Linked DNA regions of Prochlorococcus marinus XMU1404. The protein of the gene in region 2 interacts with the protein of the main gene of each other region in a pairwise test. Links are inferred from orthologs where the notes say so. Each region holds a gene or a part of one and is shown on either strand. Other genes may lie near its edges. The genes, in order: HA144_RS02105 and recA.

Region 1 (10,701 bases), on a different replicon or contig from region 2:
TCCTGAAGATGATTATTCATTTATAGGAAGAGCATATTCAAAAGGTCAGATCGGAGACAATAATGGGGCAATAAATGATTTTTCAAACGCCATTGAAATTAATTCGGATGATGGATTTGCATTCTTTGGAAGAGCAATCTATAACAATCTCGAAGGAAATTATAATCAGGCTTGCCAGGACTGGATAAAGGCTTCTGATCTTGGATATAAGAATGCAAATAAAAAAGCTAATGAATGCAGTAATGCTGGAAATGTTAAAGAGAGCATAAATAGTCTTTTATCATCACAAAACTACTGAAAAAATTCAAATTAATTTAATACCCTAGAAGTTTTAAGAGGAATCCATATTTTTGGATTCCTTTTATTTATTTTTTTTGAAAATTGAAGATCAAATAAAAATAAAAAATCCAAAAATGGAATCACTTTTTTTAATCAGAACTAAAAGAATATGTAACGGGGAACGACCCCACAATCATTAAAAAAAATGGATTTTAAACTTCATCAATTATCTGGTTCAAACCTAACAAGCATCTTTAATAATGCATACATTGAAGCAGAAACCGTAAAGGACACTGAATTCTGCGCAATAAATGGCGAAAGGAATATGCTTTTAATTGCACATAGCGAGCAAAATATCCTCCAGTATCAAAACTGGATTTACTTTAGTAAAGATTTTACAGAAGAAGATGCTAATCGTTTTGCAAAAGAAATTAATGAGAAAATGATTATGCTTAAAGCTTATGTTTCAAATACAGAAGATGGAGAAATATGCTTAGCTATTAAATATAATCATGTAATTCTTGAACACGAATCAATAAGTGGAAAGACATTGGTTAAATTAACAAGGATGGTTGAAAGACATCTTCTCTTCACAAATCAAATTTACGATGAGATCTTTCTAAAAAGATAAAAATTAATTAAAACTTTGTCGGGGAGCCTGAAACTTTCTTAAGTTGAAAGTTATAAAATACTCAAAAGAGGAAGACAAGGCGTCTGATTGTGACGATCCATCCCCCGACAAACAAAGCATCTCCTTTTAATAAAGGAGATTTTTTTTTGGATAACTATATTTATAAATCTGGAGGTTTTGGAATCAATAAAAAAGAATAGGAACAAAAGAGAAATGTAAAGGGAAAAATCCCACAATGAAAAAAAAATGGATTTTAAACTTCATCAACTATCCGGGTCAAATATAGAAAATATTTTTAATAAAGCCTACCTAGATGCAAAATTAGTAGATAAAGACTGGTGTTCTATTAAAGGTGAATTAGAAATCCTAATTAAAGCATTTGACGATCTAGAAATAATCAGTTTTTATCATGAATGTTCTCTTCCTAAAGAATTATCAGAAGAGGAAGTAAAGGTGTTAATTAGCAACTTTAACAATAAATTACTTTTAATAAAATCTAAAATTCTTGAAAGAAAAGATTCAAACAGTCCTTTTTTAATTTGTTTTAGATATGATCATTGCTTACTTAAAAGTGATTATATAAGTGACAAAACTCTTGTTCATTTATCAAGAAGGTTTGAAGAGAAAATTGAATATTCCTATAATATTTACAGGGAAAATAATTTAAAACCAAAAAAAAATAACGACATAAAAAAAATCCCTGAAGCTATTGATTTAAGTGAATTAAATAATAATACATTTGGGTTTAAAACTCATGATGAATTCTTTTCGATTCAAGAGATTTCTTACATTACTGAAACTGATATCAAAGCTTTAGAAGAAGTTATTCTTGAACTAGATCTAAAGATTGACAGCTTGTATAGCGAAAAAGAAATGATTAAAATAAAAAATTTCATCTCTGAAAAGCAAGTTCAACCTAATAACAAACTAAAAGAAGAAAATATTACCTTAAATAACAAAAAAACCACGAACGCTATAGAACTAAGTAAATCTCAACCAATCAAATATGTGCGAGAAGATTATCTTTTTTCAGAAGAAGAGATTGCATCGATAGCTGGCAAAAGTAAAGAAGCTGTAAAGGAGGCAATTTCAAATCTAAAATTATGTAATGGTGGTTTTTTTAATAAAAAAGAAAGTCTCTTATTAATAAATTATTTAGCCGAACCTCAAAAAAATACAAATCAAAAAAACAGCGTTATTGAGAGAAGCAAAACAGTTTCTAAAAGTGAGTTGGCCTTAATAATTGGAGGAACAGCCCTTGTCGCTGGAGGATTAGCCTGGTACTTCACAAGAAATAGACGCGCAGCTAAAATTGCCTCAGGGATGGTAACAAGTTATATAAGTAGCAATTGGCAATATAGTCATCAAAATAATGGTGGATCATATAGTTCATTAACAACAACTAGAAACTTAATAAGGCCATCAATTGGAGAAATAATTTACAACAACTCAGGAGGATTAAGTCCCGTTTATACGGGGCCAAGAGGGGGCCGCTACACAATAGGAAGTACAGGTAAAAAAAGATATTTCTAAAGACTATCAATTTGGAATCATCTTAAAAACTGAGAACAAATAGAAAATGTACAAGAAATTATTAATTCAATGAAATTATCAACTTTATCTAAAAGAGTAGTAGCTCCTTTAGCAGCATCTTTTACTCTTCTTTCTGGCCCTGCATTTGCCAAATCAGACCTTCTTGATAAAAGTTATGCAATAGGTGTTAATGCAGCAGCAAAATGTTATGCAGATCAGGGTTATATAAATAATTACGAAGTTAATAGATATACAAAAGATGTCCTATATCAAAATGGTTATGGACATATGTATGCTTGGTTAAACACATCAAATGGAGAAAAAGCCGTCTCTATCTTAAAAGGACATTTAAATTCTGAATGCAGATTAGGTAAAAAAGATGGCGTAAAAGCTATTAACAAAGCTTATAAATATTTATAATTTATATGTTTAGAAAATATTTACGAAGAAGATTTTCAAAAGGTACCATTCTTCTGGTATCTTTTTTACTTTTTTCAGTAGTCTCATTAATTTATTTATTAAACACAAAAGCTACTTTGAATATGGTAAAAATAAAAAATTGCTATGACGGTGATACTTGCACAACTGAAAGTGGCGAGAAAATAAGGCTTGCCTGCATAGACGCTCCCGAACTTCAAGGCAAGAATGCAGACCCATTAAAAGCTAAAGCCTCTAAAGAATTTATAAATAATTTACTATCAAATAAAAAAGTCACAATTAAAAGAATTGATACTGACAGATATGGAAGAACAATTGCAGAAATATTTCTAGAAGGGACAAATATCCAAAAACTTATGGTTAAAAATGGATTTGCGAAAATTTATAGGAAATACTCTTTTCAATGTGATTGGGCGACTTAGATAAACCCGCAAAAAAGCATTTATTTTATTTTTTTAATTAACTAATCTTGTTTAGAAAAGTGTGGTCTGATCATAATTTTTAAAGGGAGTATTGATAAATAAATCATTGATTTGTGTGATAACTGCCTCCGCTGATGCAAGCGGAAATATCTCAGTAAACTTTCCTGAAGATTTTAGTGATTTGTTACCTGACCAATATTCATCATATTTTGATTCGTTTTGAGGACTTAAATAACTAATTTTTCTTCTTAATTTTTCTAACTTCCTTATACAATGCATAGACCCTCCTTTTGCTGAACTTTCTAATAGCAAGCCAGCTTTCGAGAGCCCAGCCTGGATTCTATCTCTTGCCACAAATTGATATCTATGAGGGTTTATACCTATGGGATATTCTGATACAAGACACCCTCCAGAATCAATGATCTCAGAAGCTAAGTTGGCATTTTCTTTCGGATATATTTGATCTAAACCATTCGGGAGAACTGCAACAGTTGGAACACTCATCTTGATAGCTGCCTTATGAGCAATTGTATCGCAACCAATTGCCAAACCACTTATTATGCTTTGAGATTTAGAAGAGAAAATATTGCAAATTTCAGGAGCATAATCACAAGTATATTTTGTTGGATTTCTTGTGCCAACAATCGCTAATGTATTTTGAAAATTTAAAGCCTCTGATTTACCTTTGATAAAAATTACTAAAGGAAAATCATTTAATTCTTTAAGAGCCTTTGGAAAATCATTTGAAGTAAAAGGGATTGCTGAAATATTTTGGTCTTGTGATTTATTTAGCATTTCAAGAAATTTATTTTTTTTTGCGCACCATTCAGCACTACTGATTGAGAAATTTTCCCTTTTATTAAGGGCCTCAATAATATTGTCAGTTCTGACACTCTCTAATGATGAGAGCAATTTATAAGAATTGACTAATCCAAAGCCGTCTAATGAGAGCAAAGTTAAAATATTTGAAGTTAAATCAATCATTTATTAAAAAATTAATAATCTTGCTTAAAAATGACTTGACTTTCTTCTTAACATTTTCCTTTATTTGCTTTTTCTTAATATAGTTTTTAAAATCATCAACTTTCTTAGGTAATTTTTTACTTTTCACTTCGAAAGTCTTTTCGCTTTCTTCTTCATATTTATAACGTTTTTCTTTTGCAGTCCTTAAAGCTTCATTAAATTTTTTAAAGTCTGGATATGCATTTCCATAATTATCTTTCCTTTTTATATAGCCACATGTGATAACAATTTCATCAATATTCGAGCTTGAATGCCCGCTAATTTTTTCGAGCAAAGCCTTACCTTTTAACTTATTAGACATATCATCTTTATGAATTTCTAATTTATTAGGTTTTAGATCATCAAATCTGCCACTTGTTACTTTAGGGGGTGTTCTTTGATAATCAGATTTATTAATAGGTTCAATAGAAGAATTTGTTACTTGAACTTCATCTGCCAAAGTTTTTGGATGCCAATTCCTAGCGGTATAACCCAGAGCTAGACATGTTATTTGATTATTAAATCCTGCTTCAACAATCATTTTTTTGCAGACATCAAAGCTTTGGCCAGTCGTTACAACATCATCTAAAAGAAGTATTTGATAATCTTTTGGAATGTATTTCCCTTTAACATTTATGGTTGAAGCTAATTCTTCATTAGTAAATTTATAATTTTTTTTCTTTTCAGGTCTGTTCTTTATTGTTACAAGTAATTCAGAGCCATCAATTATTGTACCGGCTGACAATTTTCCAATTAGATAAGCCAAAGTATTTTTAGTATAAGCTTTGCTAGAGGGAACGCAACATAGATAGATTTTCTTATTAGATGGAATAATATTTCTGAGACATTCGGAATAAAACAATACTGCATCAAAACATTTTTTATTATCAAACTTGTAAAAATCCTTGAAATCTAAAAGTCTTTGATCTGAGTCACCAAAATTTGAAGAATTTTTAGGATGATAAATTTGTATAGATTGATATTTTATAAATTTAGATTCAATTAACTTAGTTGAGTTTTTCAACCAAGAAATATCATTGGGGATCAAATCTAAAGTTGAGTTTGCCATAAATTTATTTTTGTAGTTGAGCATTTTGCTCATCACAAATACATATAATTCTGGATTTTTTGAATGATTCCAAAATTATTTCTCAAACATATAATCTCTAGTTAATTGTGAGATTTCGTCTTTTAAATGTTGCAATTCTCTAGCGTTGAGATGACAATCTGAACAAGTCATCTATCATTTATTAACGCTTTATATAGTGTCTGAAGGGGATTTGAAAACAGCAAAGACACAACTGAAATGGATTGGAACACCATCACTTGGACAGGGTAGATCCAGTGGTGGTAATGCCGCAAGTGAAATTTTTGAAGCAGGCGGATCACAGAGAAAACGATCACTGCTGGAAACACTTGTTAGAGAAATCTGTCAGAACAGTCTCGATCAGAGAAAGGATAAAAAGGTGAAAATATTTTTTGATCTGATAGTGCTCAAGGGAGAGAAAAAAGAGAAATTTCTTAAATCAATTAACAGTGAAACTCTTATCCCTCATCTTTCATCAGTGAAAGGTTCAAGTGGAACTGCCCTCACCCTGAAGGCCGGACTTGAATCCATGAAATCATCTGATCTGGTGTGTCTGAAAATCAGTGATTACGGAACTGATGGTCTGACAGGTGATGACTGGGACGAGAAAGGAAATTTCCGTAAGCTATGTGTGCAGAATTTTTCAACCGGAAAAGAGTCTGGATTAGGAGGAAGCTTTGGACTCGGAAAGGCAGTCAGCTGGATGCATTCAAGAATATTCACTGTTCTTTTCTCATCAAGAATTGAAGGCAGAAAGAAATTAAGAATTTTCGGAAGAAGCGAAATTCCCGCTCATGAAATGGACGGGAAATCATGGCTTGATGGAGCCTACATGGGATCTGAAAGTGAAAAAGATGGAATTCCCATTGCACAATCCACCTGGATGAAAGAAAGAGATGCAGAAAAAATTCTTCTCAATCGTGACAATGAAACTGAGTGCGGAACAACTATCCTCATCCCAACTTTTCATGAACCTGATCGCGATGACACCGGTTCATCAGGGATAAGAAATCCCGAGGAGCTCTGCAGAGATTTCACAAAAGCTGCATCAAAATGGTTCTGGCCTGCAATCAGCTGGGAAAGACTTGATTTCAAAGCAAGAGTATTTCGGGAAGAGGGGAAATCAGCTGAATATATATCTGAAGCGCGTGCTGATGAAATATGGTCTCCATTCGTTGAGTGCGGAAGAGTCGAACCTTTCGAAGGTGCAAAATCATTATTCCCTGGCGACAGTTCCTCAATTGATGTTGAGTTTCCCATACCTAGAAGAGTGGAACCCTCAGACAATCCTGAACTTCTTCATGATGAGCTCAAAAGTACTGTCAGACTTGGAGTTACAAGAGTCTCTTCGAAAGAGGAATGTCTGCCATGCCGTTCAAACATTGCACTTATAAGGGGTTCTGGAATGGTTATAGATTATGCCGAAGGCACAAAGTTAAGTGATGGAGGTTCCTATTGTGCAGCTGCATTTGTAGGTACATCATTGAATGAGATTGCCGAATCTGACAAGACAAAGTTGAGCAAGGAAAATAACGCATTCGCTGAAGAATATTTCCGTGCAGGTGAACCAGTGACTCATGATGACTGGCTGCCTACAACAAGAAGACTGAGAGAAAGTTATACATGGAGAGGTCATGCCAACAGACTTAGAGGAATCAGATATGAGCTAAGGCAGATCCTTATTCAGAACTTACTGACTTCATTTATTGCTCCTCCAGATGAAGGACCAGAAATGCTTAAAAGAATGATTAATCTTGGAAGAGGAATTAAAGAAAAGAAAAGTCTATCCAAGACAAAAAGTTCAGCACTTGAAGTTGTTATAGATAGAGATCAATGCTCCTTCATTAAAAAAGCCAATGGATGGAGAATAGCCGGCGAATTAGTACGATCAGGTGAATCAAACAGAACTGCAAAAGTACATTTATCTTTCCAGAGCATTGCAGACAGTGGCCAGGGAGAAATGTGGGGAATAAGTGATATGCGACTTATGGGGAGTGAACAATATATTTCATATGACGACTCTGATTCAAGGAGATTTGTATTCTCTGCTGAAAACCAATTTTCATCAGTTCCTTTTGAGTGCATAGTCAAACCTCCATCTGGAGTAAACCCTGAAATTGCAGGCTTTAGGAAGGTAGGTTAATTATGCATTTTGTCCCCTGGAAAACAATAGATCTTGATGGAGCATTTCGAATAACAGCTCCAGACAGCATTTCTGAAGAGGTAATTCAGGAAGTAAGCAATGGAATTACTTTCAAGTTCAATGGCAAACTTGAAAAGACAAAACTTGAAATATTGCTAACTGCACCATTTGAATGGGAAGAAACTCTTCATCCCACAGAGAGGGAAAATCCTCCTGTTAAATTCATATGCCGTCTTATAAGCAGATCAACAGGTAGAAGAGAAATAATTGATTTAGAGGATGGTGGTGGTGGATTCTTTTTTTCCGAGACTTCTTATATACCTTTTTTAAATGGAGAAGAAGTCAGGGCAGAAGCACTTCTTGTAAGAACAGAACAATTTGCTGGAGAAAAATCAAGGAGCGGCTATGCCACAGAAATGGGTCAGATAATTGGAAGAAGTCTGATTCATACAATTCGTTTTGCTACCGCCGAAGCTAATAATGACTCTATCTTCAACATAAAGTGGCAATCCTTTCCTCCTGAAATTAAAGATCAGTTATGGAGATTAATCCCAAGTGAACCTCCAGTAATTGAAATGAATGCAGATGTGACTGCATCATTGAAAAAACTTCTGATGAGTAAGGCCTTGAGGAAAGATATCAATTCCCTTCAGAGAGATATCATCTTCACCGCAATTTGTTCCACTGTTTGGACGATGCTTATTTCGATTTCGATGAACTCCATCCAGCATATGTTGAATACAAACAGTGACCTGAGCAGTGAAGAAATTGTTGAGCAATTGCCGCCATCACAACTTCAGACTCTATCTCTATTTTCCAAGAATCTTCTTGAAACAAATATTTCTCCACATGAGGCGGTTGTTGCTCTTGCTAATGAACTTAGATCACCCGAATCTTTTCAGAAGTTTATTCTAAAAATGAGTTCAATAATCCAGCAGGAAACAAAGATTCTGGAATTGGCCGAAATAATGGCTAGAGGATGCAGTTTTGAATCAGAGATTCCAACTGACTTGGAAAAAGAGGAGGTTGCATGAGCGAAAAACTCTTCAGATTGAAATCACCTCTGATAAGTAATGGACTTATCTCTGCTTTAAGGAATCCGGATTCTGTAAGTGTAGAGGAAGTGAACTGCACGGTTGACCTTACGAATCTCTCAAAACTTATAGATCAACTTATTCTCGAAAAAATAATTGGTGCAAACCTGGATGCAAGATTAGTTGAGTGTGTTCATACAACATTCAAATCTCTGCCTTCTCATATTCTTACTGATATGAGGATGTGGCACTGGCTATGCGTAATAAGATATCCAAATATTCCGTGGCTTAGATGGAGAGGTAATATTCCCGTTGATCCTGAAGATGGATTTACCGTTGGAACAGGGAAGAAACATGTTCCATCACTTAGATTTCTTGGGACATCATCAATAAATGGACATGGCAGGAATACTTTCTCAAGACTATTTTTTGCCGCTGACAGGATGATGGAGAATGATCATTCTGACTATTCTCTAGTCAAAAAATTATTTACCAGTCAGGAACTTCATCTTGGTTTAAGTGATCGAGAATTTGGCCTGATCCCAAAGATAAATAGAATACTCACTGAAAAGCTAGTTGAATTACCAGACAGCAAAGTAAGAATTGCAATAAGAAAACTCAACTCCCTTGGAGGTTCAATATGCCTTGACCTTTTAAGTGAAGAGCAACTCCAGCAGTTAATTGATACTCAGAGTGAAGAGGTTGCATGATTCATAAAAATGCAGTTGGGAAAACTGATCCACATAGATTAAGTCCGGTAAGAGGTCCTTCATCAGAACTTGAGGCACATATAGATTCCTGCAGTTTTGATGAACTTCCTGAATATGCAGCAAAAGTTCGATCAATAAAAAAAGAACCTTATTTTGCTGTTGACCTTTTTTCAGGTGCCGGTGGTTTAAGCCTTGGACTGCATCGTGCAAATTTCGATGTAATACTGGCCTGCGATATCAGAAACGATTCAATAATGACTCACAGACATCACTTTGGTGGATGTTCATATGCATGTGATTTAAGCAAAAGAAAAGTTATTAATGAAATTTCAGAACAACTTAATAAGTGTGGAGAAATATCACTTATTGCAGGTGGACCGCCATGTCAGCCTTTCTCCCGAAATATCAAATGGAGAAAACATAACGAAGAAGTTTCTGCTCAACATCAGGAACTGAATGAAGATAGAAGAGAATTATGGGAATCATTTATTTCGATAGTGGAGCAGGTTAAACCAAAAGCTTTCCTGATGGAGAATGTTACTGATATTGCGCAGACAGGTGAGCAGGAAATATATAGATCAATAATTAATAGAGCTGAGAAAGCTGGCTATCGCATAAATCCTAAATTAATTTATGCATGGCAATATGGAGTACCTCAACTAAGGCCAAGATTATTTATTTCCGGAACAAAAATAAATGAATGCGCCCCTTTGAAATGGCCAAAGCCAAAATATGATTATGTCGAAGAGGCAGTCACATTAGACGAGGCGATTTCAGATCTCCCTCCACTTAAAGGAGGATGGGATGAAAAGTGGGATGAAAAATATAGCTATGAAGGACCAAAAAACGATTATCAGAAATTAATGAGGGATTGGTTGGATATTGATGACGAGATGATTCATGATCATCTGATAAGAAAAGTAAGGGAAGATGATCTTGAGACATTTAAATTAATGCGATCAACTGGGATCAAATATTCCCAATTATCTGAAGAGCAAAGAAGATATTCAGTTACGAGCAAAGCTTTCAGAGAAGGTAAGCAAGTAAAGCAAAATCAGAAAATGAGTTTTGGTGATAAATACAATATTCTCAAACCTAATGAACCTTGTCTGACAATAACTGCGCATATGTCAAAAGATGGTTATTGGTATATTCACCCTTACCAGAATAGAACCCTATCAGTAAGAGAAGCGGCAAGAGTTCAGTCTTTCCCAGATGGTTTCAATTTTTATGGAGGACCATCAAATAGATTCCACCAAATTGGAGAAGCCGTTGCACCGATTGTTGCTTTTGAACTCGGCAAATCTTTCATGAAATCGATTAAAAATGAGAAAGAATTTACTCAACCCGATGTAGTGCCCAAACTTAGAGAAAATCTTATTAACTGGTATGAATCAAATAAAAAAGAAGTTGAACTTATCT
Region 2 (10,614 bases):
ATTCCTGTTGCCGCTAGATAAAGCAAAACAGAAGAACCAAGACCGCCTGCTCCTATACATAATACTGAGCAGTTTTTCAGTTCTAGTTGACCCTCATAACCTATGTCTTTTAGTGTTAAATGTTTTTGATATCTTTCTTGTTCATCTGTGTTTAAGAAATTAAATTTGATATTTTTTGAGAATGTCATTTTTAATTTCGAAATAATCTTATGAAGATATGATAATTAAAATTAATAATTTCACCTTTTTAAGGTTTGCTATTTTTGGGATTTTTAATGTTTTTGTTATAAGAAGACAATATTGCAAATTATTTAAAAAGAAAATTCTTAAAACATCTTCAAAATTAATACATATCAAATTATCTAAAAAATACAAAATGTGTCGGTTCGGAATTACACATTACAAAAAGGTAGCAAATGGATGATTTTTCCGTTATTGTCTGGTCAATATATTGACATTACTGATTTCATGAGTGAAAACACACCAGAGTCAAACCAAGACTCCGGCTCCGCTACAAGCTCAGAAACTAAAAGCTTTTCAGACAAGTACTCTGATGCCATGGGAAAAGTTAATGAAACCCTTGGTAAAGTTGATTGGACTCAAATGGGGAAGTATGGCAAAGCAGCAGGCATTATTGCTGTAGTCGTAATAGCTCAAATAATAATTAAAGTTATTATTGATACGATTAACTTTTTCCCCATTCTTCCAGGTTTACTAGAACTACTTGGCGTTATTGTTGTCGGTCAATGGAGCTGGCAGAATCTTCGTACAAGTGAAAATCGTGAAGCTGTTTTAGATAAGGTTCAAAATTTAAAAAAGACATATCTAGGTTAATTTTAAATTAAAAATTGATGATTGTTTTTACATAATTTTTGACTTGATTCAAATACGATCCGCCAAAAATATTGGCATGATTCAATATGTGATAAAAATTGTAAATAGTAATTCTATTTTCGAATCTCTCTTTCATAGGAATAATTTTATGATACTCGTCATAAAATTCCTTTCTAAAACCACCAAACAATCTAGTCATAGCAATATCCACCTCATTATCTGCCCACCATGATGCAGGGTCAAAAATAACCCCTTTACCACTTTTGTCTATACCTACATTTCCTGACCATAAATCTCCATGCACAAGAGCATTTGTTGGCTTATGATTTAGTAATTCTAATTTAATTTTTTCTTTAACTATATTTATGGTTGCTTCGTCTAGAACATTTGATTTAAGTATTGATAATTGGGGCATTATTCGTAAGTTTAGAAAACAATCTATCCAACTTTTTTCCCAACCTTTTTTTTGATCTGTTATGCCAATAAAACCTTCAATCGGATACCCATACATTTCCGGATTAGACTCAGTTGAATTTAAATGCATTTCTCCCAAACCTTTTCCAAGTTTTGTCTGATCAAAGCTTTGCATATTTATCCATTCAATTAAAAGGATTTCTACATCGTTTATAGTTTTATATGCGATAACTTCAGGAACAACTAAGTTCTTTTCATTAATAAACCTTCTCAAATTTTGAAGACAAGATTTTTCAAATTCAAGAAGTTTCTTGTCTCTATTATTTCTTTTAAGAAATAATTTTTTGTCTGAGAATTCTATTTGCCAGGCATTGTGAATATTGCCTCCATGTATTTGTTTAATACTTTTGGGAAAGGCTTCACCTAATTGATCACAAATTTCGCTAATTTCAATAGGTGATAATTTTTGCATTTATGAGAAAGTCTGAAGTTGTTGTTGTTGGCGCTGGTATAGCGGGACTAACTTCTGCAGCAATTTTATCAAAACAAGGATTATCGGTTACTTTAATCGAATCTCATGTTCAGTCAGGAGGTTGTGCAGGCACTTTTAAAAGAAAAAATTATATTTTCGATGTTGGTGCAACTCAAGTTGCTGGACTAGAGCGAGGAGGAATACATTCAAGAATTTTTGATTTTTTAGATATTCCATCCCCTGAAGCTACTATTTTAGACCCTGCTTGCATAGTTGATTTTAATGATGACAGTAAACCAATACAAATTTGGCATGACAAAAAGAAATGGATTGCTGAACAAGAAATGCAATTTCCAGGAAGTCGTAATTTTTGGAAACTATGCTCGTTAATCCATCAAAGTAATTGGATATTTGCTAACAATAATCCAGTATTGCCAATAAGAAATTTCTGGGATTTTTCGCAACTTTTTAAAGCACTAGTTCCATCAAACCTAATAACAGGGATTTTACTTAAATCTACTATTTTTGATTTATTGCGTATTTGTGGATTATCTAAGAACAAGCGCTTGATTAAATTTTTAAACCTTCAACTAAAACTCTATTCACAGGAAGATGTCTATAGTACAGCTGCATTATATGGCTCAACCGTTCTTCAGATGTGTCAAAAGCCACATGGCCTTTGGCATCTTACAAAATCTATGCAGTCTTTAAGTGAAGCATTAGAAAGTTCCTTACGTAAAACTGGTGTTAATTTAATTTTTGGCCAAAAAGTTGATTCTATAAATTTTGACGAATTAAATAAATGTTGGAAAATATCTGCCAAATCAAAAAAAAATTCTTTTGTTTATCAAGCAAAAGATTTAATTTATACTGCACCTCCTCAGGCATTGTTAAAGCATTTTAAGGAACCTTTAGATAGAAAACAAAATTATAAAAAGCGACTTAATAATTTACCTGATCCAAGTGGAGCTATAGTTTTTTATTCAGCATTAAAAAAAGAACATATTAAGAAAATTTTTTCTAATCATTATCAATTTGTTTCACATGAATTTGGTTCGTTATTTGTATCAATTAGCGAAGATGGGGATGGAAGAGCACCGAAAGGTGAGGTGACTTTAATAGCGAGTATTTTTACTGAGACCAAAGATTGGTTTAATTTAGATAAACAAAGTTATTTAAAGAGGAAAAATGATTGTCTAGAAAAAATATCGCTCGAATTGGAAAGTTATTTTGATATTGATTCTGAAAATTGGCTTCATAGGGAATTAGCGACTCCATTGGGATTTCAAAAATGGACAAATAGACCTAATGGAATTGTAGGAGGACTTGGTCAAAATCCTGATCTTTTTGGCTTATTTGGATTATCTAGTAGGACTCCTTTTGAAGGTTTATGGCTATGTGGGGATTCAATTTATCCAGGAGAGGGAACAGCAGGTGTGAGTCAGTCTGCATTAATGGTTTCGAGGCAAATATTAGCTTCTAAAGGTATAGTTAATTTTAATCTATAAAATTTTTTCTGATTTCTTTCGTTCCAGATAGTTTTTTAGAAAGTAACTCCCAATTTTTTTCTTTTATAAGTGCTTCTAATGTATTCAGCTTATTTTTAAAATTATTAATTGAGTTTAAAACATTAATCTGATTATTCATAGCTAAATCTAAGCCTAGTTGTTCATTACCGCCTCCAACTCTTGAAGTGTCAGCAAAGCCTGTAGCGGCTAATTTTTGTGTGAGACCTAATAAAGATTGATTATTTTTTGTATGTGCAGTTTCAATAAGTGCAGAGGCTAAAAAGATAGGCAAATGAGAAATTAGAGATACTGCTTCATCATGCTCTTTTGGAGAAGCTTGGCAAATTTCACAATCCATTGATTTTATTAGATCGGAAATAGTTTTTAATGCATTCAAATCACTATTTTGTGTAGGGGTGATTATCCACTTTGCTTGTTTAAAAAGATCTCCAAAACCTGAATCAACCCCCTTTTTTTCTGTTCCAGCCATTGGATGAGAGCCAATAAATAGAGGATGTAATTTTTCCCATTTATTGACAATTGGTTCTTTAACAGAGCCTACATCAGTAACTATTGTTCCTCGTGGTATTGATGCTACTAATCTTTGCGAGGGACTGATCAAATCTTTGATAGGCAAGGCTAAAATTATAAGTTCACATTCTTTTAATATGCTTAGATCACAGCTAACAAAATTGGCAAGCTTTTTTTCTTTAGCTTTTTTTTCATTAAATTCATTATTTGCTATTCCATAAATTGTATGATCTAGACTTTGGAGTTTTAATCCTAAGGATCCGCCAATTAAACCTAATCCTACTATTCCAATCTTCATAGTTTGATTAATTCGATACTTGTTATATTGATACCAATTTTTTGTATATTAGGTTCATAAATATTGTACGTATTTGAAATTAAACTAATTATAAATGCTTGAAATTTTAAGTCATCAATATTTAAAAAATTTTTTGAGATATCAAACTATTAATTGGGAACACATATATTCTTTTGGTAGGATAATTTCTAAGTCTATTGAAAATGATTCTACATATCTAATTAATTCAGAAATTTTCTCTACTGATGATTGGTTGCCTCCAATTTTGATTTCTCTATTTTTAAAAGAAGAAGATTCAACTTTTATTTTATCTGAAGAAAAAATTCAATTTATAAGCCAATGTTTGATAAATAAATTTAAAAATCTAGGTTTTAATTTTATTTTAAAAAATAATGTAATATTATTGGCAAATCATAAGGTTCGCTTGATAACAATCCAAGATTTACTTAATGATCCCAATTCTCTTAATCTTAAAAATCATCGAATAGTTTATTCTGGAATTGAGGGCATAAAACAAGATCTAAATAATCATTTTCGGATTTCGTTAATAAAAAAGGATTGGACAAAGAATTTTAAAGAATTTGAATCTATCAATCAAAATTTTATTAAAGTATACGATTCTTTGAAGAAAAAGTTCTTCATGAGGAGGGTCTTAGGAAATTGTTATATTAATTTAGATGAAAAAGAAATAAGTTTTTTTTCAAACTTTTTTCAAGAAAATTCTTTTTTTTCTGATAAATTTTTAAGCGTTAACAAAGCACTCTCTCAAGGTTGGGCATGCTGGGTAAAATTAAACGATAAAAATTTAGATTGGAAATTGTATTTGCAGCCAATAGATGAACTTTCTCAAAGCAAAGAATTTTTTTCTAATAATAAATTTGTCTTTTTATCATCTTTGAGAAAAGATAACTTTTTCCAAATGTATTTTAAAAAGCATAGTTTAGATATTGACTTGGTTATTAATTTTAAAAGTAATTTTGAAGAGAAAAAGATTTCATTATATATACCCTCTAAACAGTTGCTTCCCAATAATCCTTTGTTCACAAACTCAATCTTAGATAAATGTAAAAAGTTACTACTTTTTAGAAAGGATTTAACTTTATTTTTGTCTGATGATATTAATTTAAAAATTAATCTTGCTACTGAATTAGCTTCTATTTACGGGAAGAGGGTCTTGCTAGAGAGAATTCCCTCACGTAGTAATAATATTCTCTGCTCTAGTTATGATTGGTGGATTATAAATTCTGATTTAATACAAATTCCAAAACAAATTATCATTCCTTTACTTCCGATTCCTAGTATGTCTGAACCTATTAATGCAATTATAGTTTCTTATAATAAAAAGCTTTCCCAAGATTGGTTTAGAGACTTTTTTCTTCCTCAAGCCAGAATAAAACTTGAAAGATCTATTTCACCTTTAAGAAGAAATTCAGGTAAATTAATTATTCTAGACGGAAGAGTAAATAAAAGATATTGGGGAAGATTACTTTTGCAGGACATTCAACCCTCAAAACAAATTAACTATATGCTACCTTTTGATTAGGTTATGTTTTTAAATAACTAAAAAATATGGGAGAAGCAAAAAGACGTAAAACACTAGGATTACCTCCAAAAAGAAATAATACTAAAACTAAATTTGATAATTCTCCACGATTATTTGAATGGCTTCCTATTACAATATCTCAAAGAGATAGCTTGATTAAATTAAGTATTAAGGCTAGTTGGTTAGGAATTGGAGGTTTAGTGATTTTATGGATTGTAGTGAGATTTATAGGCCCTGCGGCTGGGTGGTGGACTTTGGCTGATTCGCTATAAATCTAAGCTACTGTTTTTATATCATTAACAGCGATTGTATTAGAAGGATTGCTATTTATTGCTTTCATTGAATTAGAACTGACTTCAGTGCCTTCAGTTAATTTTTCTTTAACCATAGATTCTACTTTATTTCTAATTTCTAAGTTTTGATCAAGCCAAATAATTGTATTATCTCTTCCTTGCCCAATATTCTCTCCTTCATAACTATACCAAGCGCCTCTCCTTATTATGATGTTAGTTTCTTCTGCTAAATCTAATAAGCATCCTGTCGTACTAATACCTTTTCCGAAGAGGATATCAAACTCTGCAATTCTAAATGGTGGCGCAACTTTGTTTTTTGCTACTTTTACTTTTGCTCTTATGCCGTATTCTTCTGTACCCCTTTTAAGAGTTTGGATCCTTCTGATATCAAGTCTCACTGAGGCGTAGAATTTTAATGCATTTCCTCCTGTTGTTGTTTCTGGATTGCCGTATGTAACGCCGATTTTTAGTCGTAATTGATTTAGGAATATTACCGTACATCCAGACTTGCCAATATTTCCAGTTATTTTTCTCATTGCTTGACTCATCAGTCTTGCTTGGCTTCCAATTACATGATCTCCCATCTCTCCTTCTATCTCTGCTCTTGGAGTTAGTGCTGCTACTGAGTCAACAACAACAAGATCTACAGCACTCGATCTTATAAGCTGATCAACTATTTCTAGAGCCATTTCACCAGTGTCTGGCTGTGAAACCAGTAAATTTTCAACATCAACTCCTAAAGAGGCTGCATAAACTGGATCAAGTGCATGCTCAGCATCTACAAACGCAGCTACTCCTCCATTTTTTTGGACTTCTGCAATCGCGTGAAGCGTTAATGTAGTTTTTCCTGAGCTTTCTGGCCCGTAAACTTCTACTACTCTTCCTTTTGGATATCCTCCTCCTAATGCTAAATCTAAGGTGAGTGCTCCAGTAGATATTGTTTCTACTTTCATTCTTGATGCGTCACCAAGTCTCATTATTGATCCGCGTCCAAAATTTCTTTCTATTTGACCTAATACGAGACTTAATGCTTTGTCTTTTTCTTTTGATTCAGTGTTTTTCTTTTCTTCAAGACTCATTGTTTGATTTATTGATTAAAGTTCTTGTAATTATTCCAAATTTAGTTTTAGTTAAGCTAAACTTTACAAATACAAGCTATAGTACATCCGTACTCTAGCTTATGATCTTCAAATTGCAACTAATTGCTCTAGATTTTCTATCTTTAATAATTTAATTCCGTTATTTAAATTATATCTATCAGAATCTTTTAAATATCCCCAATCAGCTAAGAAGCAATTTATATTTGAAGTCTCTTTATTTTGTTTAATGTCAATTAGAGTTTTTTTTCTATCTTCTATGAAACCTAAAATTTCATAAGTTTGATTAAGTTTTTCAACTATTTTGGTTTTTGTTCCGGATTCATAGCCAAAAACAAATTCTGAAAAAATATTTAATTGTGTAAGAATTTTTTCTGCAAATCTTTTCCCTTTTGTTGTTATTATTCCAGTTTTTATTTCGCTTTTCCTTATTTCTTCCATAAAATTTATAACTTCAAAAAATGGATTATGTAAATTCACCCACTTTTCAAAATCTTTTTCAATTTGGTACTCGCGGGATTGATCTAATATTTCTTGTAAGTCTTCTGCAAGCCAACAATTATCTTTTAATATTCTCTGACAATTTTGATGATATTTATTGATGAAATCGTCTTTATTGAAATTGTTTAGTTGATTTTCTTTTTTTATAATTTCATGAACTATTACAACCATTTCCCAACCATATTTAACCCAAGGCCTAATTTCTTTAAAAGTATTTGGTACTTTTTTATATAATTTTTGATCAACCTTGATGGTTGGTGAATTTAAATATTTTTCACAGGCCAGTAGAGAACTATGCCAATATTCATTCATTCCATCAACTATGACTCCATCAAAATCAAATAGAAATATTTTTTGATTAGACACCAATTGAATGTTAGAACTGGGCCGCTAGGATTCGAACCTAGGAATGTCGAGACCAAAACCCGATGCCTTACCACTTGGCGACGGCCCATTGATTATCTAGTTTAATACATGAAAAGATTTTTTTCTATCAAAAAAATACGAAGTTTTGATTCATAAGGATAAGGTTTTAAAAATAAAAATATTATCTGAACTAGCTAGATTTCCATGGCTTTAGGAATTTCTGAGCTTTTTTGATTGCAAAATCCATTCTTTCATGATCTTCGTATAGTCTTTTATTATTTTTGTGAGCAATTTCAATAAGGGGCTGCATAATCTTTCTTGCAGAACTTCCAAATGCTATTCCATCAGGAAGATTACTTGACTTCAAAAATTCATAAGTTTTATCATTTGTCCCCCCTGCTAATTGAATTAAGCCTGGTGGAAGATATGACCCAATTCTTTCAAACAACTTAACAGTGTCTCTACTGGTATTTGGAGCAATATCTCCTGACATTGGCCTTCCATCTAACTGCCAAATAAGGGGAATATTTAGCTCATTAAGAATCTCATATCTTTCCCAAAGAGCTTTCAAAAGATCTTCGGGCTCTTGAGTTTTTTTTACCGATTGATTTAATCCGCAACTAATAGATATTTTTTCCAATTTTGTTTCAGAATTTTTAAGTATATCTGCCACTTTTGCAAAAGCGTCTATGCGATTTATTTCTGTATGAATTTCTACTGCATCGGGCTTTATTTTTTGAAGTGTTGATGCTAAATCATCTTTTGACAAATTATATTCATATTCACTAATTAGATTTAGGGGGCAACTATTTATACATCTTCCACACCCATAACATTTACTCTCTTTGATACCAAAATTATCAATTGCAAAAGTGGGGCATACTTTTTCGCATGGTCTTGGGCAATTGGGTGGGCATTTTATTGGATCAAATTTCGCTTTGCGAAAGTGGATATCTTTACCATCACTAATGCTTATCATTAATCCAGGAGAGTTTTTGAAGATTGCTTTTGCCCATCCGATCCCTTTTTTTGCGGCATTAACTATAGATTCTTCAGCGGCAACATCTATGTAATCAACACCAGCTGCGGTATAAATTGCACATAAATCTTCAATAGCAACAATATCTTCATTACTGGCACCACAAATTAATTTAATCCATTTATCTTTTTTGTATTTAGTTTTAATCAAACAATTTAAATTTAAAATTCATCCAAAATATACTCATTTAATGACTTCCATTCAAGTTTCCTTGAACCTCCCATCTCAACAACAATTTTTAATTTATTATCTTTAGTGCAAATCTCGATTAGGCTCTCTAATTCAGATTGAGACAATATTTGACCTTCTAACAACCATAGTAGTTTATCCTTATCATTTTCATTAAATAACTCAGAAGCCTGTGGGATTACTTGTTGAACTTCCCCGAGCGCTCCGTTTCTTCCTACGCTTTGATGACCAAGATGAGGTGGTCTAACGCCGTGTAATTTGAGCAAGAATACTTCTGGATCTCCCAGTCCTCTTGCTGAGGTTATAAAAGTTTTAAAGCCTTTGGCTCTCATTCTCCTCAAAAGACGAGTTTCATAACCTCCTTCAAGAGGAGTAAAGATTGCAAGACATTTGTTAATTGTTAAATCGTTATGAAACTTTTTTCCTGTGAGAAGTAATGGCATTAAAATTTCCTTTTTTTCTATTTTATTTTATTTTATGGTACCTGATGATGTACAATTGTAATTCAGTGATTTTTTAAGCTCGCAAGCTAGCCGAGCCTCTACATAATTTCACATTTTTTAGCGTTTCGTTAAAAAATTCAGGCGGGTTTATCCCAAGAGAAACTATCTATATTTTTAGATAAGTCTCAACCTTATTAATTGTTTTTTTATTAACTATTACCTTAATAATTGAAAGGTTTAGATAATTGAAAAATAATTACGAGCTAGCCTAATTTAGTCTTATGTCTATAGGAATTTTAGGAAAGAAATTGGGTATGTCCCAACTTTTCGACGACAAAGGTAATTCGATACCAGTTACTCTCATTGAAGCTGGTCCTTGCCGTGTCACTCAATTGAAAACTACCTCTTTGGATGGTTATACAGCCGTTCAGATAGGTTTTGGTTTGTCCAAAGAGAAGCATATAAGTAAGCCTGAAAAGGGACATTTGTTGAAATCAGGTGAAGAACTTTTAAAGCATTTGAAAGAATATAGGGTTGAAGAAAATTCATCTTATGAAATTGGAAATCAAATAACTGTTAAAAACTTTGAGGTTGGTCAAAAAGTTGATATCAGTGGCAAATCTATGGGAAGAGGTTTTGCTGGTTATCAGAAAAGACATGGTTTTAGCAGAGGTCCTATGAGTCATGGTTCAAAAAATCATAGAGCACCTGGATCTACAGGAGCAGGAACAACTCCAGGCAGAATTTATCCTGGGAAAAGAATGGCAGGCAGATATGGAGGAAAACAGATAACTACTAAAGGTTTATTAGTTCTAAAAATTGATGATCAGAAAAATTTGCTTGTAGTAAAGGGTTCTGTCCCAGGTAAGCCAGGCTCAATTGTCAACATTAAACCAAACAATGTTGTAGGTAAAAAAGGAGGTGAAAAATCATGACAACAATCGAAACTCTTAAGTGGGATGGTAAAAAATCAGGCACAACTACTCTTGATTTATCAGTTGCTAAAGATACTTCTTCAGCAGACTTAATTCATAGAGCAGTCCTTAGGCAGTTAGCAAATAAAAGGCAAGGGACCGCATCAACCTT

The links.
Region 1: the proteins of recA (region 2) and HA144_RS02105 interact in binary tests that used the Bacillus subtilis proteins (3 or more experiments, as listed by UniProt). The link is inferred for Prochlorococcus marinus XMU1404 from one-to-one orthologs.

The regions. Positions count from the first base shown.
Region 1 is NZ_JAAORE010000001.1:361,802-372,502, reverse strand. What follows is about bases 2,322-5,320. They hold HA144_RS02105 (DNA-processing protein DprA), read right to left. Parts: upstream 4,288-5,320; coding sequence 3,355-4,287; downstream 2,322-3,354. Other genes in these bases: HA144_RS02100 (phosphoribosyltransferase), read right to left, coding at 4,280-5,320; HA144_RS02110 (thermonuclease family protein), read left to right, coding at 2,869-3,303; HA144_RS02115 (hypothetical protein), read left to right, coding at 2,513-2,863; HA144_RS02120 (hypothetical protein), read left to right, coding at 2,322-2,443. Also shown: HA144_RS02130 (tetratricopeptide repeat protein), read left to right, coding at 1-298; HA144_RS02125 (hypothetical protein), read left to right, coding at 485-910; more of HA144_RS02120, read left to right, coding at 1,157-2,321; more of HA144_RS02100, read right to left, coding at 5,321-5,374; HA144_RS02095 (hypothetical protein), read left to right, coding at 5,586-7,535; HA144_RS02090 (hypothetical protein), read left to right, coding at 7,538-8,569; HA144_RS02085 (DUF6339 family protein), read left to right, coding at 8,566-9,279; HA144_RS02080 (DNA cytosine methyltransferase), read left to right, coding at 9,276-10,701. UniProt on the Bacillus subtilis protein: Protein that helps load RecA onto ssDNA during transformation. Binds cooperatively to circular ssDNA, is able to bridge different segments of DNA. Favors the loading of RecA onto SsbA- or SsbB-coated ssDNA and formation of RecA-DNA filaments.
Region 2 is NZ_JAAORE010000003.1:417,084-427,697, reverse strand. Bases 4,924-7,835 are described here. They hold recA (recombinase RecA), read right to left. Parts: upstream 6,973-7,835; coding sequence 5,875-6,972; downstream 4,924-5,874. Other genes in these bases: HA144_RS08665 (HAD family hydrolase), read right to left, coding at 7,081-7,835; HA144_RS08675 (DUF2839 domain-containing protein), read left to right, coding at 5,627-5,872; HA144_RS08680 (DNA helicase), read left to right, coding at 4,924-5,600. Also shown: HA144_RS08705 (ThiF family adenylyltransferase), read right to left, coding at 1-188; HA144_RS08700 (CAAD domain-containing protein), read left to right, coding at 469-834; HA144_RS08695 (fructosamine kinase family protein), read right to left, coding at 842-1,720; C-3',4' desaturase CrtD, read left to right, coding at 1,723-3,228; HA144_RS08685 (prephenate/arogenate dehydrogenase), read right to left, coding at 3,218-4,057; more of HA144_RS08680, read left to right, coding at 4,152-4,923; more of HA144_RS08665, read right to left, coding at 7,836-7,857; HA144_RS08655 (LdpA C-terminal domain-containing domain), read right to left, coding at 8,048-9,046; ndhN (NAD(P)H-quinone oxidoreductase subunit N), read right to left, coding at 9,058-9,528; rplC (50S ribosomal protein L3), read left to right, coding at 9,810-10,463; rplD (50S ribosomal protein L4), read left to right, coding at 10,460-10,614. UniProt on the Bacillus subtilis protein: Multifunctional protein involved in homologous recombination, DNA repair and competence.